3 regions of the Arthrobacter sp. JDC6 genome follow, and region 2 is predicted to be linked to each of the others. Evidence: predicted binding sites of a transcription regulator. Region 2 holds the regulator's gene; each other region holds the start of a gene.
What was found. Region 2 encodes HrcA, which represses chaperone genes, less so after heat shock. Its sites were predicted from a motif close to TTNGCACTCGNNNNNNNCGAGTGCNAA; they were not measured.
Positions count from the first base shown of each region.

Region 1: a site for HrcA is predicted at 2,028-2,054, ahead of ACV095_RS06420 (FmdB family zinc ribbon protein). Genes of this name have one in related genera too.
Region 3: a site for HrcA is predicted at 1,917-1,943, ahead of ACV095_RS03120 (Hsp20/alpha crystallin family protein). Genes of this name have one in related genera too.

Region 1 is NZ_CM151278.1:1,369,522-1,372,790, reverse strand. It holds gene ACV095_RS06435 (GNAT family N-acetyltransferase) at 1-361, opposite strand, end outside; gene galU (UTP--glucose-1-phosphate uridylyltransferase GalU) at 366-1,271, opposite strand; gene ACV095_RS06425 (5-formyltetrahydrofolate cyclo-ligase) at 1,379-1,999, shown strand; gene ACV095_RS06420 (FmdB family zinc ribbon protein) at 2,110-2,376, shown strand; gene cpaB (Flp pilus assembly protein CpaB) at 2,489-3,232, shown strand; gene ACV095_RS06410 (AAA family ATPase) at 3,260-3,269, opposite strand, start outside.
Region 2 is NZ_CM151278.1:2,087,588-2,090,856, forward strand. It holds gene ACV095_RS09750 (DUF3097 domain-containing protein) at 1-852, opposite strand; gene hrcA (heat-inducible transcriptional repressor HrcA) at 1,024-2,037, shown strand; gene dnaJ (molecular chaperone DnaJ) at 2,125-3,252, shown strand; gene ACV095_RS09765 (16S rRNA (uracil(1498)-N(3))-methyltransferase) at 3,255-3,269, shown strand, end outside.
Region 3 is NZ_CM151278.1:674,190-677,458, reverse strand. It holds gene ACV095_RS03135 (glycoside hydrolase family 1 protein) at 1-446, opposite strand, end outside; gene ACV095_RS03130 (hypothetical protein) at 544-921, opposite strand; gene ACV095_RS03125 (J domain-containing protein) at 963-1,340, opposite strand; gene ACV095_RS03120 (Hsp20/alpha crystallin family protein) at 1,405-1,830, opposite strand; gene ACV095_RS03115 (MerR family transcriptional regulator) at 1,975-2,292, shown strand; gene ACV095_RS03110 (phosphatase PAP2 family protein) at 2,353-3,150, opposite strand; gene ACV095_RS03105 (S8 family serine peptidase) at 3,247-3,269, opposite strand, start outside.

The DNA of each region.
Region 1 (3,269 bases), 720 kb from region 2:
CCCGTCCAGCCCGTGCCTGGTCAACCCAGTAGCCAAGGGTTGCCATCATGGCCGAACCCCACACGATTGACGACACGGTCAACTGGCCCACGATGGCGGGGCTGCTGAGGCCCGGCCTCCACTCGGTAATAAGGAAGGGCAAAGCTGTGGCCTGCGCGGCCTGCACTTTGAGCGACCGGACCATGTGCCGGTAATCGGGCAGCCCACCGCCCGGATCCGGATTGGAGGCCTCCCACGGCTGCAGCCACTCACTGTTGCGCGAGCGCACCTCCATCCATTCATTCTTGTCGCGGTACCGGATGGGCCGCAGGACCAAGTCGCCGCACTCCAGGGTGACCGGCCAGATGGGACCACTGCGCATGGCGCTAGCGGGAAAGGTCCGAGGTGAAACCTGGCAGCCATTCCCGCAGGCCCGGGCCCAGGTCGTCGCTGTCGATGGCGAGCTGGATGCAGGCCTTGAGGTAGCTGAGTTTGTCGCCGGTGTCGTAGCGCCGGCCCCGGAACACGACCCCGTACACCCCGTGCCCTTCACCATCACCGGAGGCAAGTTCCTGGAGGGCATCCGTCAACTGGATTTCCCCGCCCCGGCCCGGTTCGGTGTGTTCAAGGACGCCGAACACGGCGGGGTGCAGGACATAACGCCCGATCAGGGCCAGGTTGGAGGGCGCTTCCTCGGGTGACGGCTTTTCCACCAGCCGGTTGACGCGGACGTAGTCTTCGCCGTCGATGTCCTGGATGTCCGCACAGCCGTAGGCGCTGATCTCCGACGGCTCCACTTCAATCAGGGCGACGACGGACCCACCGGTTTTGGCCTGGACGTCAATCATCGTGCTGAGCAGTTCGTCGCGGGCGTCAATCAGGTCATCTCCCAGCAGGACAGCGAAGGCTTCGTCACCCACGTGCTGTTTTGCGCGGAGCACCGCATGGCCCAGGCCGTGGGGGTCGCCCTGCCGGACGTAGTGGATGTCACCCAACTGGCTGGCCGCCTGGATGGACGCCAGCTTCTCCGTGTCCCCTTTGTCCTCGAGCGTTGACTCAAGGGACGGCACGCGGTCGAAGTGGTCTTCCAGGGCCCGCTTGTTGCGGCCCGTAATCATCAGGATGTCGTGGAGGCCCACGTGGACGGCTTCCTCCACCACATACTGGATGGCAGGCTTGTCCACGACGGGGAGCATTTCCTTGGGCATCGCCTTGGTGGCTGGCAGGAACCTGGTGCCCAGGCCCGCGGCGGGAATGACGGCTTTGCGGACTCTGGGGTTACTGGTGTTCACCGGTCTAATCTAACGTCAGCGTCAAGCATTTCAGTAACCACCGGAGCGGCAAGCCCGTGCCGGTGCGGGAAGAACCTCCCAATACGGGGCATTGCAGGAAGGACACCATGCTGCAGGAGACCAACGCAGTCAAGGACGGCATCAGGGCCGCCCACCGCCGGCGGCGGGCAGCGCTGACGCCGGCGCAGCTCGAAGCTGCCGGCGCGGCCCTGGCCGTCCATGGGGAAGCATGGGCGGGGACGGTCACAGGGAAGCAGGCCTCGATAGCCTGCGTGTACCTTGGCGTGGGACACGAACCGCCCACCCTGCCCCTGATCAACGCCCTGCATCGCAGCGGCTATCAGGTACTGCTTCCGGTGTGCGAGGAAGGCCGCGAATTGAGCTGGGTGTTCTGGACGCCGGAGACCAGCTTCGAGCGCAGCAAATATGCACCAATCCTGGAGCCCACGGGGCACCGTCACGGGCCGGAAACGGCCGGTGCCGCAGCGGTGCTCTTTATTCCGGCCACCGCAGTGGACCTCGCCGGCAACAGGATCGGGCAGGGCGGAGGCTACTACGACAAATTCCTGGGGCACCTGGCTACGGCAGGGAAGGAAATTCCCCTGGCCGCTGTTATCTACGATGACGAATTGCTGCCCGCCGGCCGGATACCGGCCGAGAAGTTCGACCGACCGGTCCCGGCCGTCCTGGCCCCGTCCGGATACCGGCCATTGGCGGGCAACGCCTGAGCCCGTCCATTCGGGCACAGTGATAGAATTAGCACTCAGGCCCTGCGACTGCTAACGGTTTACCCGGTGGCAGCACGGGACCTCTCGTTTGCCCAAGAGGAGGAGCACCAGTGCCAACATATGCTTACGCCTGCAAGGATTGCGGCCACGCCTTCGACATTGTCCAGTCGTTCTCGGACAGCAGCCTGACGTCCTGCCCGGAATGCGAGGGCACGTTGCGCAAGAAGTTCAACAGCGTCGGTGTCGTCTTCAAGGGCTCGGGTTTCTACCGCACGGATTCCCGCGATTCCAAGGGCAGCTCCGTCTCCCCCGCACCCGCAGCGACGCCCGCTGCCACCCCCGCCGCGTCGGCGCCGGCAGCAGCTGCCGCCAGCTAAGCAGCCCAGGACTTTACGACGGCGGCCGGACGCTTCCTGCGTCCGGCCGCCTTTGTCCACATAGCCGCCGTCCGGGCTCCCGTGCCGCTTTGGCGTCACCTAGCGTGGGCGCATGCCAGTACTCTTCCGACGTCGCCGCGACGGTCTCCGGTTCCCCGGCCATGTCCATGCTGCAGGTGCCCGTAACATCCCCCGCCGCCCCGGACGGCGTCCCCTGCACTCGCGGTTTGCCGGCTGGCTCAGCCGCAACCGACGCCTCGTAGCGGCCCTGCTCTTGTGCGCAGCTGCAGCAATCGCTGTCCAGCAACTCACTCCCGCCCCGCTCACCACCGTCACGGCGCTGTCCGCTGCCCGGGACCTGCCCGCGGGAACAACGGTAACGGCAGCAGACCTGGCCCAGGTCCAGGTGCCGCCCGGGATGGTGACCGACGGCTTCCTCCGGGATGGATCCGCAACCGCAGGCAAGCAGCTCGCAGCGCCGCTGCGGAAGGGCCAGCTCCTCACCGACGCCCAGCTGCTGGGCCCCGGGCTCCTGGCAGGGACGCCCCCCGGTTCGGCCGCGGTTCCCCTGCGGATGGCGGATGCCTCATCCATCCAGCTGGTCTCCCCCGGCCAGCTGGTCAACATTGTGCTGACATCAGCCAACGGGTTCGACCAGAAGGGTCCCTCTGAGGTCCTGGCGTCTGCCGTCCCGGTGCTGTGGACCTCGAACAACGGCGGCCAAGGGGGTCAATGGCTCGGCACCACCGAGACCGATGGACTGATCGTGGTGGCAGCCACCGCCGAACAATCACTGCGCCTGGCCGGCGCCTCCACCCAGGGCAGGCTGTTCTTCGTCCTGGTCGGGCCGCCCTGACCTCAAGCGTGGCCCGGATGATGTGGGTCAGCCCCAG
Region 2 (3,269 bases):
TCACGGCACGGTCAGGAAATCGATGACTTCCTCGACCCTGCCCAGCAGCGACGCTTCGAGGTCCGCGTACGTGCGCACGGCGCCCAGCAGCTTCTGCCATCCCAGGCCGACATCTTCCTTGGTGGCGTGGGGCCAGCCGAAGGCTTTCAGGATCCCCGTCTTCCAGTCCTGCCCGCGGGGCACGGCCGGCCATTTGTCGATGCCAAGGACAGCGGGCCGGATCGCCTGCCAGACGTCCACGTAGGGGTGACCGACGATCAGGACGTTGCCGGCGGCGCCCGGGGAGGCCATGACGGCATCCGCGATGCGGGACTCCTTGGAGTCAGGAACCAGGTGGTCCACCAGGACGCCGAGACGGCGGCCGGGCCCCGGCCTGAAGTCCGCGACGGCTGCGGCAAGGTCGTCAATGCCGTGCAGGGGCTCGACGACGATGCCCTCCACCCGGAGGTCGTCTCCCCAGACCTTTTCCACCAGTTCGGCGTCGTGCTTGCCTTCCACCCAGATCCGGCTGGCCTTGGCCACCTGGGCGCGTTGGCCGGCGACCCGAACGGACCCCGAGGCCGTCCTGCCCGCCGCGGGACCGGCAGCGGCCGGCCGGGGGGCGGGTGGCATCAGCCGGATCGGCCGGCCCTCCAGGAGGAAGCCGAACCCAAGGCGGAAGGAACGCGATTTTCCCCGGCGGTCCTCCAGCGCCACCACATGCATGCCGCCGGATTTCTCCACCCGGGTCACGGCACCCACCCAGCCTGACTGCACTTCCTCGAGCACCATGCCGCGCTCCACGGGGACCTCCGGCAGTTCCGTCCGTGCGGGAGCGGATATGCCGCGTGGGCCCCAGTTCCGGTAATCCATGGATTTGATCCGCCTAGCGCTAGTGTTCAACTCCGCAATTTCGCCCGGAGCGGTACCAATGCTAACAACGGGCCGAGGCATAATAGACTGTTAGCACTTAGGCATGTCGAGTGCTAACCCTGGGTTGCATCGGGAGGGGCATGCGCCCCGAACCATGGATGGAGGTGGAGAGTGAGCGAGCCACGCAAGCTGGAAGTACTGCGGGCCATCGTGGAGGACTACGTCCACTCCCGCGAGCCGGTTGGGTCCAAGGCCCTGGTGGAGCGGCATCATCTTGGTGTTTCCAGCGCCACCATCCGCAATGACATGGCCGCACTGGAGGACGAGGGGCTGATCACCGCCCCGCACACCAGTGCCGGCCGGATTCCCACGGACAAGGGCTACCGGCTCTTTGTGGACCAAATCTCGGCTGTCAAGCCGCTCTCGGCCGCCGAACGCCGCGCCATCCAGTCCCTGCTCGAAGGCGCGGACGACCTCGACGACGTGCTGGAGAGGACCGTCCGGCTGCTGTCGCAGCTGACCAACCAGGTTGCCGTGGTGCAGTATCCGCACCTGAGCAGGGCACTGGTCCGGCACATCGAATTCGTCCTGCTCGCCCCGCGCAAGGTCCTCGTCGTCCTGATCGCCAACAGCGGCAAGGTGGAGCAGCGGGTGATCGACGTCGGGCAGGACCTTGGCGACGACGCACTGGCTGAACTGCGCACCCGGTTCCTCGGTGCACTGGGCGGAACACCGCTGCGCCAACTGGCCCAGGCGCTGCCCGCCGTCGTCGCCGCCACCCCGCACCCGCAGCGGCAGGCGGCACACGCATTGGCGCTCGGGCTGGAGGGCCTGGCGCAAAACAGCCGGGAGGACCGGATGGTCATGGCCGGCACCGCCAACCTGGCCAGGTCCAACGTCGACTTCCCCCTCAGCATCGGCCCGGTGCTCGAGGCGCTGGAGGAACAGGTGGTGATGCTGCGGCTGTTGAGCGAAATGGCCCAGGACCACCGCGGCGTCGCTGTCAGCATCGGACGGGAGAACCCGTACGACGGCCTTGCCGAGGCCTCCGTGGTGGCCACTGCCTACGGTCCGGACAGCTCGGCGAAAGTAGGCATCCTCGGGCCCACCCGGATGGATTACCCCACCACCATGGCCGCCGTCAGGGCAGTGGCGCGCTACCTTTCCAGGATTTTGGGGCCCTGACTCTTGGCCGCCGGAGCGCGCTTCGGCCGGAAAGCAAGAGCTGGGCCGCCCAACTGAACGCAGTACAACAAGGAAGAGATACGAACTTTGAGCAGCCACTATGACGTCCTTGGAGTCTCACCCGAAGCGACGGGTGAAGAAATCAAAAAGGCCTACCGCAAGCTGGCCCGCACCCTACACCCGGACGTAAACCCCGGTGCGGACGCATCGGAACGGTTCAAGGCAGTAACTCACGCCTACGAGGTGCTTTCGGACCCCCAGAAGCGCCGGATCTACGACACCACCGGCAATGAGAACGGCACCGACAACGGTTTCGGCGGCGCAGGCTACGCGGGCCAGGGCTTCGCGTTCCAGGACATTTTCGACACCTTCTTCGGCGCCGGCGGCACGTCCGGTCCCGCTTCCCGTATCCGCCGCGGCCAGGATGCCCTGATCAGCGTACGGATCGACCTCCGCGACGCCGTATTCGGCGTGAACAAGAAACTCGAAGTGGACACCGCCGTGGTCTGCCCCACCTGTGACGGATCCTGTTGCCGCCCCGGCACCCATCCGGAACGCTGCGACATCTGCGGCGGCAGCGGACAGGTCCAGCGGGCCGTCCGCTCCATCCTCGGCCAGGTCATGACGGCCGCCCCCTGCGGCACCTGCGAAGGTTTCGGCACCGTCATCAAGGATCCCTGCAACGAGTGCAGCGGCCAGGGCCGTATCCGCAGCCGCCGGTCGCTGACCATCAAGGTCCCTGCCGGTGTGGCCACCGGAACCCGGATCCAGCTCTCCGGCCAGGGCGAGGCCGGCCCCGCGGGCGGTCCGGCCGGCGACCTGTACGTGGAGATCCGCGTCAACAATGACGCCACCTACGTGCGGGAGGGCGACGACCTGCACGCCACCCTGCACATCCCCATGACGGCAGCCGCCCTGGGCACGGATGTCAGCCTGGAAACCTTCGACGGCACGCAGGAGATCGACGTCAAGCCCGGTACCCAGTCGGGGGAGATCATCACCCTGCGCGGCCTCGGCGTCACCCACCTGAGGGGCTACGGCCGCGGCGACCTGAAGGTCCACCTCCAGGTGGACACCCCGGCCAAGCTCGACCCCGCGCAGGAGGACCTCCTGCGCCAACTGGCCAAGCTCCGTGGTGAACAGATCACCGAGGGCAAGCTCGCTGCCAGCGGCGGCATGTTCGCCAAGCTCCGGGACCGGCTCGGTAACCTGTAGCGGTGAGCAACCCCGTC
Region 3 (3,269 bases), 1.4 Mb from region 2:
AGCCGGTATGCGGTGTCCCGGTTCATCCAGCCGCCGGCCTCATCCAGTTCCAGGGGCGTATCCCAGTGGTAGATGGTGGCCATGGGCGAAATTCCGTTGGCCAGGAGCTCGTCCAGGAGCCGGTCATAGAACGCCATGCCTGCGCGGTTGGCCGGGCCGGTGCCGCCCGGCTGGATGCGCGGCCAGGAGAAAGAGAACCGGTAGGAGTCAACGCCGAGCTGCTTCAGGAGGGCCACGTCCTGCGGCATCCGGTGGTAGTGGTCCGTGGCCACCACCGGGCTGTGGTCCTCAACGATGGCACCGGGCCGGGCAGCGAACCTGTCCCAGCCCGCCGGTCCCCGCCCATCCTCGTCCAGCGCCCCTTCGATCTGGAATGCTGCGGTTGCGACGCCAAGCGTGAACCCCGGGGGGATGAGCGCTGCGAGGTCCTTGGCGGTGATGTGCATTGGGGTCCAGCCTTTGGTCACGGTAGTTAGGGTACGTCCCAGAATGTCACAGCGGAGGTCGGCTGACGAGCAGTAACTCCGCTCCCTGCGCCGGCAACTACTGGGTGCCGAACAGGAACTCCTTGGCGTGCGCCACTGCCTTGCGGAAGGCATCATTCCGGAGCGTCACCAGGTGTTCCGTGTCGTCGTCGGACGGCTCCAGGTAGCCGGTGTACCCGGGCCGCAGGACCCAGATGTCCCCGCCCGGCGGGAGGTAGAACACGCCGAAGGAACGCTGCTGCCTCTCATCGGCGGTCCATACCGGAACCACCGCCAGCGCAGCACCCGTAGTGGGGTTGATCCACTGTGCCCGCGGCAGAGGCTGTTCGTGCGCCTCCGGGTCCAGGAAGGGCGCGGTTCCCTCGCCCCACCGCTGCTCAAAGCGTTCGAAGAATGCAGGAATGAGGTGTGAATCGTAGCGCCGCCAGTCGCCCATGCAGTTTTCCGCCTCCTTGGATCAATGGCCCAGGGCCTGGATCAGGACCAGGGCCCGCTTTCCCACCGCACCGGGGTGACGCGGATGGGAGGTCCGGACTGCCCGCCACGGCTGCGGACTTTCCGGACCGGAATGATGGTGGGCGCAGCTGCCGCCAGCTTCCTGTCGTAGTCAGCGCGGCGCCCGGGGTCACGCAGCACGTTAAACGCCTGCATGATCCGGAGAAGTTCCTCCCCCTGTGCAGTGTTGCCCTTCTCCGCCGTCGTATCCCCCATGGTCTCCATGCCTTCGTAAGCCCGCCCGCCGTCCATATCCGGATGGTGGGTGCGCATGAGGGCGCGGTAGGCATGCGAGATTTCCTGGCGGCCGGCGTCCCGGCCTACGCCCAGGATGGCGTAGTAGTCGGGGAGATCAGTCATCCTGCCTCCTGTTTCGCCGGCGCCCCGCCCGGAGGGTCAGGGGCGCCGGCACGAAAGCATGGTCCTAGCTGCCGATCTGGTGCTTCTCGCCCTGCTGGGTCTGGATCTCGATCTTGCGCGGCTTGGCCTGCTCGGCAACCGGAATCCGCAGGGTCAGGACACCCTGTTCATAGCTGGCCTTGATGTGCTCGGTGTCCAGGGTGTCACCCAGGATCAACTGGCGGCTGAACACGCCCCGGGGACGCTCAGAGGCCACGAGCTCCACGTTGGGCTGCGTGGGGTCCTTGCGCTCCGCCCGGACGGTCAGGACGTTCCGCTCAACGTTCAGGTCCAGGGAATCCACGTTCACACCGGGAAGGTCGAACGCCACCACGAATTCCCCGTCTTCCTGCCACGCGTCCATGGGCATGGCTGCCGGGCGGGCGGAGGTTCCAAAGACCTGCTGCGTGAGCCGGTCCAGCTCACGGAACGGGTCCGTACGCATCAACATCATTTCCCACTCCTTTAGCTTCCAGGTGCTGGATCTGCAGCTACCCACCATCTCCTTTAATCTATGGTGGTGGATATAGATTTTTTATAGCACTCGTGCAAAACTGAAGCAAGGTACCAGCGGAAGCGATCTTTGGGAGAAAGAATGGCGGATCCTGAAGCAGGTCGGGCTGGCCGCTCCCCCGGTTCACGGGCCCTGTACGCCATCTCGGTGGCGGCGGAGCTCACGGGAACCGGACAGCAGAACATCAGGCTGTACGAAACCAAGGGACTGTTGACGCCCTCGCGGACGGCGGGCGGCACGCGGCAGTACAGCGACGACGATATTGCCGTACTGCTGCGGATCGGCGAACTCCTGCAGGAGGGGTTGAACCTGGCGGGCGTTGCGAAGGTACTGGAGCTGGAGGCAGCCATCGTGAAGCTGCACCGGGCACTCAAGCGGGCAAAATCGCGGCCGCAATAAGTGGGCCAGGAAGCGGCCCAGTAAGCGGGATCCGGTTCCTGGACTGCTCCCGGTAAGTTCCTACTCTCCGGTGGATTCGGCCCTTGACAGCTCTCCGGTGATCGGTTCCCCCGGAATCCTGGCCGTCCGCCACGTGTCAAGCGCGATGACCCCGGAGAGGATGAGCAGCGAGAGCGCGAACGACGCCAACGCATCCGTGGGCCAGTGGTAGCCAAGGTACAACCGGCTGGCGATAGCGAGGATGATGCCGATCCCGGCCCCGATGAAGCCGAACACCGCGGCACGCGGGTTCCGGCGCCGGGAGAAAATCAGGTAGGCGCCCACCAGCAGGAAGTCGCAGGCCCCCAGGACGTGCCCGGACGGGAACGAGAAGGTCTGGTCCGCGCCGAACAGCATCTGGTCCACGGGGGGCCGGGAGCGCTGGACGATGTGCAGGATGATCTGCGAGATGATCACTCCGGTCAGCATCGCGGAGGCGAGCAGGATGGGGCGCCAGGCGTGCTTGGCTGCGAATCCCCAGACAAGGATCACCACCAGCACGATGATGGGCAGCGCGATGGGGCCGAAGATCACCGCCAGGAAGATCATGATGGCAGTGACGGCCGCTGAACGGGTGGTCAGCAGCCAGTCATGCACGGGAGTGTCGGCAACGGAAAGGCCGTCGGCCTGCACCACGCTGACCAGGGTGGCAATGAAGAGTGCCAGCCCCACGACGGCCAGGATGATCGACGCGCGGTACAGGCCCCGCCGGTCGGCAGGGTCCACGTAGCGTTCCTCCACCACGAACTTCTCGTGGAAGGCGTGCCACCTTCCCGCTTTCCGTTCAGAGACTGCGGAACCTGCTGATTTCTGTGCCAATGTGCTGCCCGTCCCTACGCCGCGGAAGATGCGTGCCGTGATGAATGCCTAGGGTGAAGATTATCCCGGCCACGGCCCATTCACTCCATCAGGCGGCTAGAAGGAGCCGGTGGTGAACT